DNA from 3 places in the Streptomyces sp. NPDC086549 genome. Region 3 is predicted to be linked to each of the others. Evidence: riboswitches for the same ligand, from Rfam matches in the RefSeq annotation. Region 3 holds a riboswitch; each other region holds the start of a gene.
What was found. A riboswitch is a leader RNA that binds a small molecule or an ion and turns the genes downstream of it on or off. The one in region 3 is predicted to bind S-adenosylmethionine.
Positions count from the first base shown of each region.

Region 1: another riboswitch for S-adenosylmethionine. It lies ahead of ACIPSA_RS18205 (amino acid ABC transporter permease); the one in region 3 lies ahead of ACIPSA_RS01710 (aminotransferase class V-fold PLP-dependent enzyme).
Region 2: another riboswitch for S-adenosylmethionine. It lies ahead of thrC (threonine synthase); the one in region 3 lies ahead of ACIPSA_RS01710 (aminotransferase class V-fold PLP-dependent enzyme).

Region 1 is NZ_JBIVBS010000005.1:51,184-54,448, forward strand. It holds gene ACIPSA_RS18200 (glutathione S-transferase C-terminal domain-containing protein) at 251-1,138, shown strand; SAM riboswitch class IV at 1,215-1,324, shown strand; gene ACIPSA_RS18205 (amino acid ABC transporter permease) at 1,690-2,673, shown strand; gene ACIPSA_RS18210 (amino acid ABC transporter ATP-binding protein) at 2,670-3,265, shown strand, end outside.
Region 2 is NZ_JBIVBS010000004.1:147,161-150,425, forward strand. It holds gene ACIPSA_RS15560 (trehalose-6-phosphate synthase) at 1-476, opposite strand, end outside; gene ACIPSA_RS15565 (glucosyl-3-phosphoglycerate synthase) at 580-1,551, opposite strand; SAM riboswitch class I at 1,680-1,825, shown strand; gene thrC (threonine synthase) at 1,844-3,127, shown strand; gene ACIPSA_RS15575 (ubiquitin-like small modifier protein 1) at 3,124-3,265, shown strand, end outside.
Region 3 is NZ_JBIVBS010000001.1:367,825-371,089, forward strand. It holds gene ACIPSA_RS01700 (rhomboid family intramembrane serine protease) at 1-231, shown strand, start outside; gene ACIPSA_RS01705 (Lrp/AsnC family transcriptional regulator) at 273-554, shown strand; gene ACIPSA_RS01710 (aminotransferase class V-fold PLP-dependent enzyme) at 647-2,008, opposite strand; SAM riboswitch class IV at 2,192-2,308, opposite strand; gene trpD (anthranilate phosphoribosyltransferase) at 2,384-3,265, opposite strand, start outside.

The DNA of each region.
Region 1 (3,265 bases), on a different contig from region 3:
ATGGGAATCCTAGTGAATGGATAGGGAAACATGGGGCGCCTTGACACGGTCACCGGCAGAGTGAGCCGTACCCCGGGGCCGTCGCCTCTTCTGACCTCCCGTCGTCACATCGACCTGCTGCGTGTCTGCAGCGCACGATCAGCCTCCTGAGCCGATCCGGCCGCCGGGCCCTGTCGTCGGCCCGGCGCCCATCCACCGACGAACGCTTCCGCCGCGCGTACGTCCGCGCGCCCGTATCCCGGGGAGACGCATGTCCATCACTCCGCTCGCCGCCGTTCCCTCCACCCGCCGGCCCGCCCCCGCCTTCCGGGGCAGAGTCGGCCGGGGTGCCCGCAGCGGCCACTACGCCGTGCCGCGCCGCTACCGCCTCCATCTGTCCACCGCCTGTCCGGACGGCCTGCGCCTCGCCGTCGGCCACAGCCTCCTCGCCCTCGACGACATCTGTCCCGTGACCTTCCTGCCCGCCGTCCCCGACTGCCCCGGCGGCGGCCACTGCGCACTGCGTCCGCTGTACGAGGCCAGCGCGCACCGGTACACCGGACCGGCCCTCGCGCCGGTGCTCAGCGACGACTGGTCCGGACGGATCGTCAGCACCCACACCCCGGACATCCTGCGCGACCTGGACCGCTGCTTCGGCGACGACCGCACCACGCTCCACCCGTGCGGAGCGCAGGCGGAGATCGAGGCCGTCGGGCGGCTGTGTGCGGAGGGCGTCGAGGAGGCCGGGCAGTGCGCCGGACGGGCCGACGCCGACCCGGCGGAGCGCGCCGCCGCGCTCGACGTGCTGCTCGGCACCCTGGGTGAGCTGGAGCGGCGGCTGGCCGGACAGGAGTACCTCGTCGACGGCCGACTCACCGCGGCCGACGTCGAGTTGTGGGTGAGTCTGGTCCAGCTCGACACCGTGCACCGCCACCATCTGGACGCCTCCGCCGTGCACCGCATCGCCGGCCACCCGGCGCTGTGGGCGTACGCCCGGCGCCTGGCCGCGCACCCGGCCTTCGGCGCCCACCTCGACCTCGACGGCATCGCCCGCCGCCATCACGCCCGTTGCCAGGGCCTGGAGGCGGCCGGAGCCGCCGTCCAGATCCTGGACTGGGCCGGCCACGCGGCGGACGCCCCGGGATGTCTGCGCAGGTGAGAGCGGGTTGATCCGTTCCATCAAGTGGACACATGTTGACATTCGTTCGGGTGACTGCGTTACTTACGCCCAGAACGGTCATGAGCGTCAGCGACAAGCCCTGGCTTGCTGACCGGCAACCCTCGCACCGCGGTGGGGTGCCCCAGGTGACGACCGGACCGGATGACGTTTCGGTAAGCGCGAAGGCCCAACCGGGCCCGAACAGTGACAGGTGACGCCATGTACGCAGCTCCCAGGACGGCCGCGAGCCGTCCGCAGGGTTGCGTACCGGCGTACGCGAACCTCCTTGTCGCCAACCGCGCCGTCGATCTGCTCCGGGTCAACAGCGCACTGTGTACCGCATCGGGCCGTGCCCGCTGTCGGGGCTGACGCCACCTCCCAGCCCCCGCGTTCCTGACGAACACCGCCCGAGCGGTGTGCCGTTGTCCGCCCAGCCCCCGTCCCGTGCGTCTCCGTCGTACCGCTTCATGCCGCTTCGTGCCGTAGTGCCGCCGTAGTGGTCCGCGTACGACTCGCCACGGTCCGGGATTCCGACTCCGCCGGAGCCCGTCATGAGTGAACCACCAGGCGCCGTCGTGTCCCTCGTCGAGGAGGCACCACCCGCCGACACCCCGTCAAGAACCCTGACAGCACAGCGAGTTCAGCCGCTGCGCCGCCCCGGCCGGTGGATCGTCACCGCCGTCGTGCTGGTGCTCGTCGCGCAGATCGCCCACGGCCTGGTCACCAACCCCTTCTACCAGTGGGACCGCTTCCGCTACTGGTTCCTGCGCCCCACCGTCCTCGACGGTCTGGTCATCACTCTCGAAGTCGCCGCGCTCAGCGCGGTCCTCGGCCTCCTCGGCGGCATCCTGCTCGCCCTCGGACGCCTCTCCGGCAGCCCGGTGCTGCGCGCCGTGAGCTGGGTGTACACCTGGCTCTTCCGCTCCGTGCCGCTGATCGTCGTCCTGATCTTCCTCTACAACTTCAGCGCCCTGTACAAGACGGTGAGCCTGGGCATACCGTTCGGACCCGCCTTCGTCACCTTCGACGAGTCCAGGCTGGCCACCGACCTGACCGTCGCCGTGATCGGCCTCAGCCTCAACGAGGCGGCCTACGCGGCGGAGGTCGTCCGCGGTGGCATCCTCTCCGTCGACCAGGGCCAGCACGAGGCGGCGGCGGCCCTCGGCCTGCCCAAGCGCTACCAGTTCACCCGGATCGTCTTCCCGCAGGCTCTCAGATCCATCACCCCGAACTACGTCAACCAGCTCATCGGTCTGATCAAGAGCACCTCCCTGGTGTTCTACGTGTCGCTGCTCGACCTGTTCGGCACGGTGCAGAGCATGGGCAGCACCTACCCCGGCGACATCGTGCCGCTGCTGCTGGTCGCCACCGTCTGGTACCTGCTCCTCACCAGCGCCGTGTCCGTCGTCCAGTTCTACGTCGAGCGGTACTTCGCCCGGGGCGCCACCCGCACCCTGCCGCCGACACCGTTGCAGAAGGCGCGGGCCGCACTCACCGAGCTGCGGGCCCGGCTGCGCCGGGAGGCCGCCGTATGACCAGCACCAAGACCCTTGAGCCGGCCCCCGCCGCCCTCGAAGTGCACGACGTCCACAAGTGGTACGGCACCCACCGCGTCCTCGACGGCATCGACCTGACCGTGCGCCCCGGCGAGGTCACCGTCGTCCTCGGCCCCTCCGGCTCCGGCAAGTCCACGCTGCTGCGGGTGATCAACCACCTGGAGAAGCCCGAGATCGGCTACGTGAGTGTCGGCGGCGAGCTGATCGGTGTGAAGCGCACCGGCGAGCGCCTCAAGGAGCTCAGCGAGCGCGCCATCCTGGCGCAGCGCAGCCGGATCGGCTTCGTCTTCCAGAACTTCAACCTCTTCCCGCACCTCACCGTCCTCGACAACGTGGCCGCGGCCCCGGTCGCCACCGGCAGGCTGACCAAGTCCGAGGCGCAGGAGCTGGCCCGCGAACTCCTCGGCCGGGTGGGCCTCGGCGAACGGATCGGCGCCTACCCGCGGCAGCTGTCCGGCGGCCAGCAGCAGCGCGTGGCCATCGCCCGAGCCCTCGCCCTGCGCCCCGGGATCATCCTCTTCGACGAACCGACCTCGGCGCTCGACCCCGAACTCGTCGGCGAGGTGCTCGC
Region 2 (3,265 bases), on a different contig from region 3:
TAGTCCTGGATCACCACCGCGGCACCCTCCGCGGCCTCCTCCGCCAGCGCCTCGGCGAAGGCCCGGTTGTACGCCTCGTACGACGCCCACTGGCGCCGGAACTCCGCGTCGAAGACCGGCTCCAGCGGGGTCTGGTACAGCATGTGGTGGACGAACCAGAGCACGGAGTTGGCGACGCCGTTGTACGCGTCGGAGAAGACCGTCGCGTCGATGTCCAGCATCCGCACCTGCTGGCCGCCGGTCGCGTCCACGGACAGCCGGCGGCCGCCGTGCGAGCGGCGCACGGCCTCCCGGTCGGCGTCGCTCAGCGCGGCGCACACCCACACCGCGTCCGTGTGCGGCCCGATGGCCGACAGCCCCGAGACCAGCCCGCCGCCGCCCCGCTTGGCGTGCAGCGCACCGTCCTCAAGGACCTCGTACGAAACCGGGCCGCGATTGGACGCGACCAGCACCTCAGCGCCGTGCGTGGAAGCCATACGCCTCAACTTAGCCCGGCCCGGAAACGCTCAAACGTACGTTCCACCGTGCGAGGGGGCCGTATACAGCCGTTCTCCAGCCGATCAAGGCCATTCCGCCCGATCAGGCCACTCTGCGCGAGGCGTACTCCGCGATCTCCGCCATCGGCGGCCGCTCCTCCGCGTCCACCGAGTAGGTGCGTGGCTCGAAGCCGTCGTCGCCCCGCTCGAACTGGGTGAGGGAGGGACGGATGAGGTGACCGCGGGCCAGGCGAAGCTGCGCGGTGCGGTAGATCGCCGCCGCCATCCGGCCCAGCGCCTGCCCGTCCTGGTGCCGGTGCTTGCGCACGCCCACGTCGACCTGGGCGAGGGCGTCCAGGCCCACCAGGTGCAGGGCGTCGACCAGCATGCCCAGCTCCACGCCGTAGCCGACGGGGAACGGGAGCTGTTCGAGCAGCGAGCGGCGGGCTGCGTACTCGCCGCCGAGCGGCTGCACGAATCCGGCCAGTTGCGGCCAGTGCATGTTCAGCAGGGGGCGGGCCATCAGCTCGGTGACCCGGCCGCCCTGGCCCGCTGTCTTGCCGGAGGCGAGCGAATTCAGCTCAGTGCCCAGCGGGCGGTCGTACATGGCCTTGACCAGATCGACCTCGGGGTCGGTGAGCAGCGGGCCGACGATCCCGGAGACGAAGTCGGAGGAGAACTCCCTCAGATCGGCGTCGATGAAGCAGACGATGTCCCCGCTCGTGACCAGCAGGGAGCGCCACAGGACTTCCCCCTTGCCGGGGACGGCCGGGATGCGCGGCAGGATGTCGTCGCGGTGGACGACCCGGGCGCCCGCGGCGGCGGCCACCGCGGAGGTGCGGTCGGTGGACCCGGAGTCGACGACGACGATCTCGTCGACGAGCGGAACCTGTCGCATGAGGTCGTGGCGGATCACGGTGACGATGTCGCCGACCGTCTCCTCCTCGTTGAGCGCGGGCAGGACGACGGAGACCGACTGCGCCGTCCGCTGCTTGGCGGCGAGGATCTTGTGGAGGGGGCGATCGGTCACGGACCAGGAGTGGGTGGCCAGCCAGCGCTCGACTTCTTCCAGCACAGTCAGCGGCTCCTCACGTGTCTCGCGGTACGGACGACTATCTCAACTGTCCTGGCCTTCGGTTACAGTCTTGAACAACGCCGATGACCATCGCATGTCGAGGGCCAAGGGCGTCGACAACCGAATACAGCTCATCCAGAGGGGCAGAGGGACACGGCCCGATGAAGCCCCGGCAACCCTCCAGTCGGTACTCCTGACCTGTGCAGCGAGGCTCCCGGCTAGGGAAGGTGCCAAATCCGTCTCACGGCGAGATGCGTCGTGAGGAAGATGAGGAGAAAGGGCCTCGCCTCTCATGGCTGTGCAGACCGTTGCCACCACCACCGATTCCACCGTCGACCTCGGCCCAGCCGCTGCGCTGAGCTGCCGGGAATGCGGTCACCGGGTACCCCTCGGACCGGTGTTCGCCTGCGAGGAGTGTTTCGGCCCGCTGGAGATCGCGTACGACTTCTCGGCCTACGACACCGAGGAACTGCGCCGGCGCATCGAAGCGGGACCCGCGAACATCTGGCGCTACGCGCCGCTGCTGCCCGTCCCCGCGGACGTGGCCGAAAAGCCGAACATCAACCCCGGCTGGACCAAGCTCGTCAAGGCCGACAACCTGGCGCGCGAGCTGGGTGTGACCGGTGGTCTCTACGTGAAGGACGACTCCGGCAACCCGACGCACTCCTTCAAGGACCGCGTCGTCGCCCAGGCCCTGGAGGCCGCCCGCGCCTTCGGCTTCACCACCCTGTCCTGCTCCTCCACGGGCAACCTCGCAGGCGCCGTCGGCGCCGCGGCCGCCCGCGCCGGCCTGCGCTCCTGCGTGTTCATCCCGCACGACCTGGAGCAGGGCAAGGTCGTCATGGCCGCGGTCTACGGCGGCGAGCTCGTCGGTATCGAGGGCAACTACGACGACGTGAACCGCTTCTGCTCCGAGCTGATCGGCGACCCGGCCGGCGAGGGCTGGGGCTTCGTCAACGTCAACCTGCGGCCGTACTACGCGGAGGGGTCGAAGACCCTGGCGTACGAGATCTGCGAGCAGCTCGGCTGGCGGCTCCCGGACCAGATCGTCGTCCCGATCGCCTCCGGATCGCAGCTCACGAAGATCGACAAGGGTCTGCAGGAGCTGATCAAGCTGGGGCTCGTCGAGGACCGGCCGTACAAGATCTTCGGCGCCCAGGCCGAGGGCTGCTCCCCGGTGTCCGTCGCCTTCAAGGCCGGCCACGACGTCGTCCGTCCGCAGAAGCCGAACACCATCGCCAAGTCCCTCGCCATCGGCAACCCGGCCGACGGCCCGTACGTCCTCGACATCGCGCGCCGCACGGGCGGCGCGGTGGAGGACGTGACGGACGAGCAGGTCGTGGACGCCATCAAGCTGCTGGCCCGCACCGAGGGCATCTTCGCGGAGACCGCGGGCGGTGTGACGGTGGGCGTGACGCAGAAGCTCATCAAGGACGGGGTCCTCGACCCGACCAAGACCACCGTCGTCCTGAACACGGGTGACGGCCTCAAGACCCTCGACGCGGTGGCCGGCACCGGCCTGACCGCGACCATCCGCCCGAACCTGGACTCCTTCCGAGAGGCTGGCCTCGCATGAGCGTGACCGTCCGCATCCCCACCATCCTGCGCACCTACACGGGCGGCAAAGCCGAGGTGACGGCCGAGGGCGCGACCCTCGCCGAGGTCATCGAGGACCTGGAGAAGAACCACACCGGGATCGCCGCCCGGGTCCTCG
Region 3 (3,265 bases):
CCCCTGCGCTTCCCCGCCTGGGTCGTCCTGCCCTTCTGGGCGGCCCTGCAGTGGCTGGCGGCGAGCCACGCCTCCCAGGGGCCGGGGGTGGCCTACCTCGCCCACCTGGTCGGCTTCTCGCTGGGCTTCCTCTTCGCGTGGGTGCGGTTCGGGCGGACGACTGCCGTGTCCTCCCGGGGGACAGCCTCCGGACCCCCGGCAGAACGACCGGGCCGGCTGGACCGCGAGTAGGGTGAGAGCCCAGCGACGGGCCCCGAGGGAGAGAACCAGCCGTGATCACCGCGATCGTGCTCATCAAGACCAGCGTGGACCGGATCCCCGAGATCGCGGAGCAGATCGCTTCGCTGGATTCGGTGAGCGAGGTCTTTTCCGTCACCGGTACGTACGACCTGATCGCCATGGTGAGGGTCAGGGAGCACGAGAATCTGGCGGACGTCATCCCGGGGCGGATCAGCAAGATCGCCGGCGTGGAGGCGACGGACACGCACGTGGCCTTCCGCACGTACTCGCAGCACGACCTCGAGGCGGCGTTCTCGATCGGGCTGGACAACTGAGGCTGACGTTGTACGTCCACGCGGTGGAGCCGTTCGCCGCACGCACCGCGTAGACACTTCCCTGTCCCGTACCGGGCGGTGCCGTACGGCGGTCAGACCGCCGGGACGCAGCGCCCGTCCTCGGTGCGGTACTGCCACTTGGCGCCGTCCAGGACCAGTTCCTTCACGGCGTTCACGAACCGCTCGACGTGCTCGTCCGGCGTGCCCGCGCCGAAGCTGACGCGGACGGCGTTGAGGGACTTCTCGCCGGGCGCGGCCTCCGGGGCACCGCACTCGCCCTGGGACTGCGGGTCGCTGCCCAGCAGGGTGCGGACGAGGGGGTGGGCGCAGAACAGGCCGTCGCGGACGCCGATGCCGTACTCGGCGGACAGGGCGGCCGCGAAGTGGGAGCTGTTCCAGCCCTCGACGACGAAGGAGATCACGCCGACGCGCGGGGCGTCGTCGCCGAAGAGGGAGAGCACCCTGGCCTCGGGGACCTCGGCGAGCCCGGCCCGGACCGTGTCGATCAGGTACTGCTCGCGGGCGACCAGGGTCTCGAAGCCCGCCTCCGTGAGCGCCTTGCACGCGGAGGCGATGGAGTAGGCGCCGATGACGTTCGGGGAGCCGGCCTCGTGGCGGGCGGCGCCGTCGTGCCACTCCACGGCCACTCCCCCGTCCTCGCGCCGCGTGACCGTGCGGCTGGCGCCGCCGCCCGCGAGGTACGGCTCGGCCGCGCGCAGCCAGTCGGCGCGGCCGGCCAGCACGCCCGAGCCGAACGGGGCGTACAGCTTGTGCCCGGAGAAGGCGACCCAGTCGACGTCGAGGTCCTTCAGGGACACCGGGTGGTGCGGGGCCAGCTGGGCGGCGTCCAGCACGATCCGGGCGCCGTGCGCATGCGCGGCGGCGGCCAGTTCGCGTACGGGCCACAGCTCGCCGGTGACGTTCGAAGCGCCGGTGACGCAGACGAGGGCCGGGCCGTGAGGGTCTCGGTCGGCGAGGGCCCGCTCCAGGGTCTCGACGGCCTCCCGCGGGCTGCGCGGGGCGTCGAGGTAGCTGACCCGGGCGTCCTTCCAGGGCAGCAGGGAGGCGTGGTGCTCGGTCTCGAAGACGAAGACCTGGCAGTCGGCGGGGAGCGCGGCGGCGAGCAGGTTCAGCGAGTCGGTGGTGGACCGGGTGAAGATCACCTGATCGGCCGTGCGGCAGTCGAGGAACTCGGCGACCGTCTTCCGGGCGTTCTCGAAGAGGTCGGTGGAGAGCTGGGAGAGGTAGCCGGCACCGCGGTGGACGCTGCCGTAGTAGGGGGCGTACGCGGCCACGTCGTCCCAGACCCGCTGGAGTGCGGGCGCGCTGGCCGCGTAGTCGAGGGCGGCGTAGGCGACTTCGCCGCCCGTGACGAGCGGGACGGTGACGTCATGACCCAGAACGGGCAGCGGGGCACAAATGGTCCGGACGGCGGCAGCGGTGGAGACAGACATGGCGAACTCCCGTGAGAGGCAAGGCGGAACCACCACGCGAGCGCGCACGGCTCGGGCATCGAGCGCGCACGGCTCAAGCGCGGGGACGAGAAAAGGGGTACGCGGAGGCGGGGCTCTACGCCCTATCGCATTCGCTTGCTCACAGAAGGCTCCCTCGACGACCAGGACCCCTGGTGTGCGAGGGGTCCGCGCTTGCCGTGGACCTTGCTGCCCACGGCCTGGTCCTCACCCGGGGCACCCCGCCACGGACGGAGGGTTGCCGGACAGTCGGCCGGGGCCTCATGACTGTCACTCATGACCTGAAAAGGAACGTACGTGAAGTGATCGCGGTCCCGCAACCCGTGTCCGGATCGCGGGACCGCTGCTCGGGTTCCGTTACGCGTTGCTGGCCGCCACCCAGCGCTCCAGCACCCGCTTGGCCGCGCCGGAGTCGATGGACTCCGCGGCCTTGTCCATGCCGGCCCGGAGCTGCTCGGCCAGCGTCCCGGGGCCCGGGTCGAGGGCCACGAGGGCCGCCGCCGAGTTCAGGAGCACCGCGTCCCGCACGGGGCCCGTCTCGCCGTCGAGGAGCCGCAGTGCCACCGCCGCGTTGTACGACGGGTCCCCGCCCCGCAGCGCCTCGACCGGCACCAGTTCGATCCCGACGTCCCGCGGGTCGAAGCTCTCCTCGGTGACCTTGCCGTCCCGGACGACCCAGACGTGGGAGGTGGACGTCGTGGTCAGCTCGTCGAGGCCGTCGTCGCCGCGGAAGACCAGGGAGGAGTTGCCCCGGTCGGCGAGCACGCCGGCGATCATCGGCGCCATGCGCGGGTCGGCGACGCCCACCGCCTGGGACTTGACCTTCGCCGGGTTGGTCAGCGGGCCGAGGGCGTTGAAGACCGTCCGGATGCCCAACTGGCCGCGGGCGGCGGCGACATGGCGCAGTGCCGGGTGGAACTTCACCGCGAAGCAGAAGGTGATGCCCGCCTCCTCCGCGACCTCGGCCACCCGCCGGGGCGTGAGGTCGAGGTTGACGCCCAGCTTCTCCAGGACGTCCGAGGAGCCCGACGCGGACGAGGCCGCCCGGTTGCCGTGCTTGACGACCTTCGCTCCCGTGCCGGCCACCACGAGCGCCGACATCGTGGAGATGTTCACCGTCTTCGCGCCGTCGCCGCCCGTGCCGACGATGTCGACCGTGCGGCCCGACACCTCGATCGTGTTGGCGTGCTCGTACATCGCCCGGACGACTCCGGTGATCTCCTCGACCGTCTCGCCCTT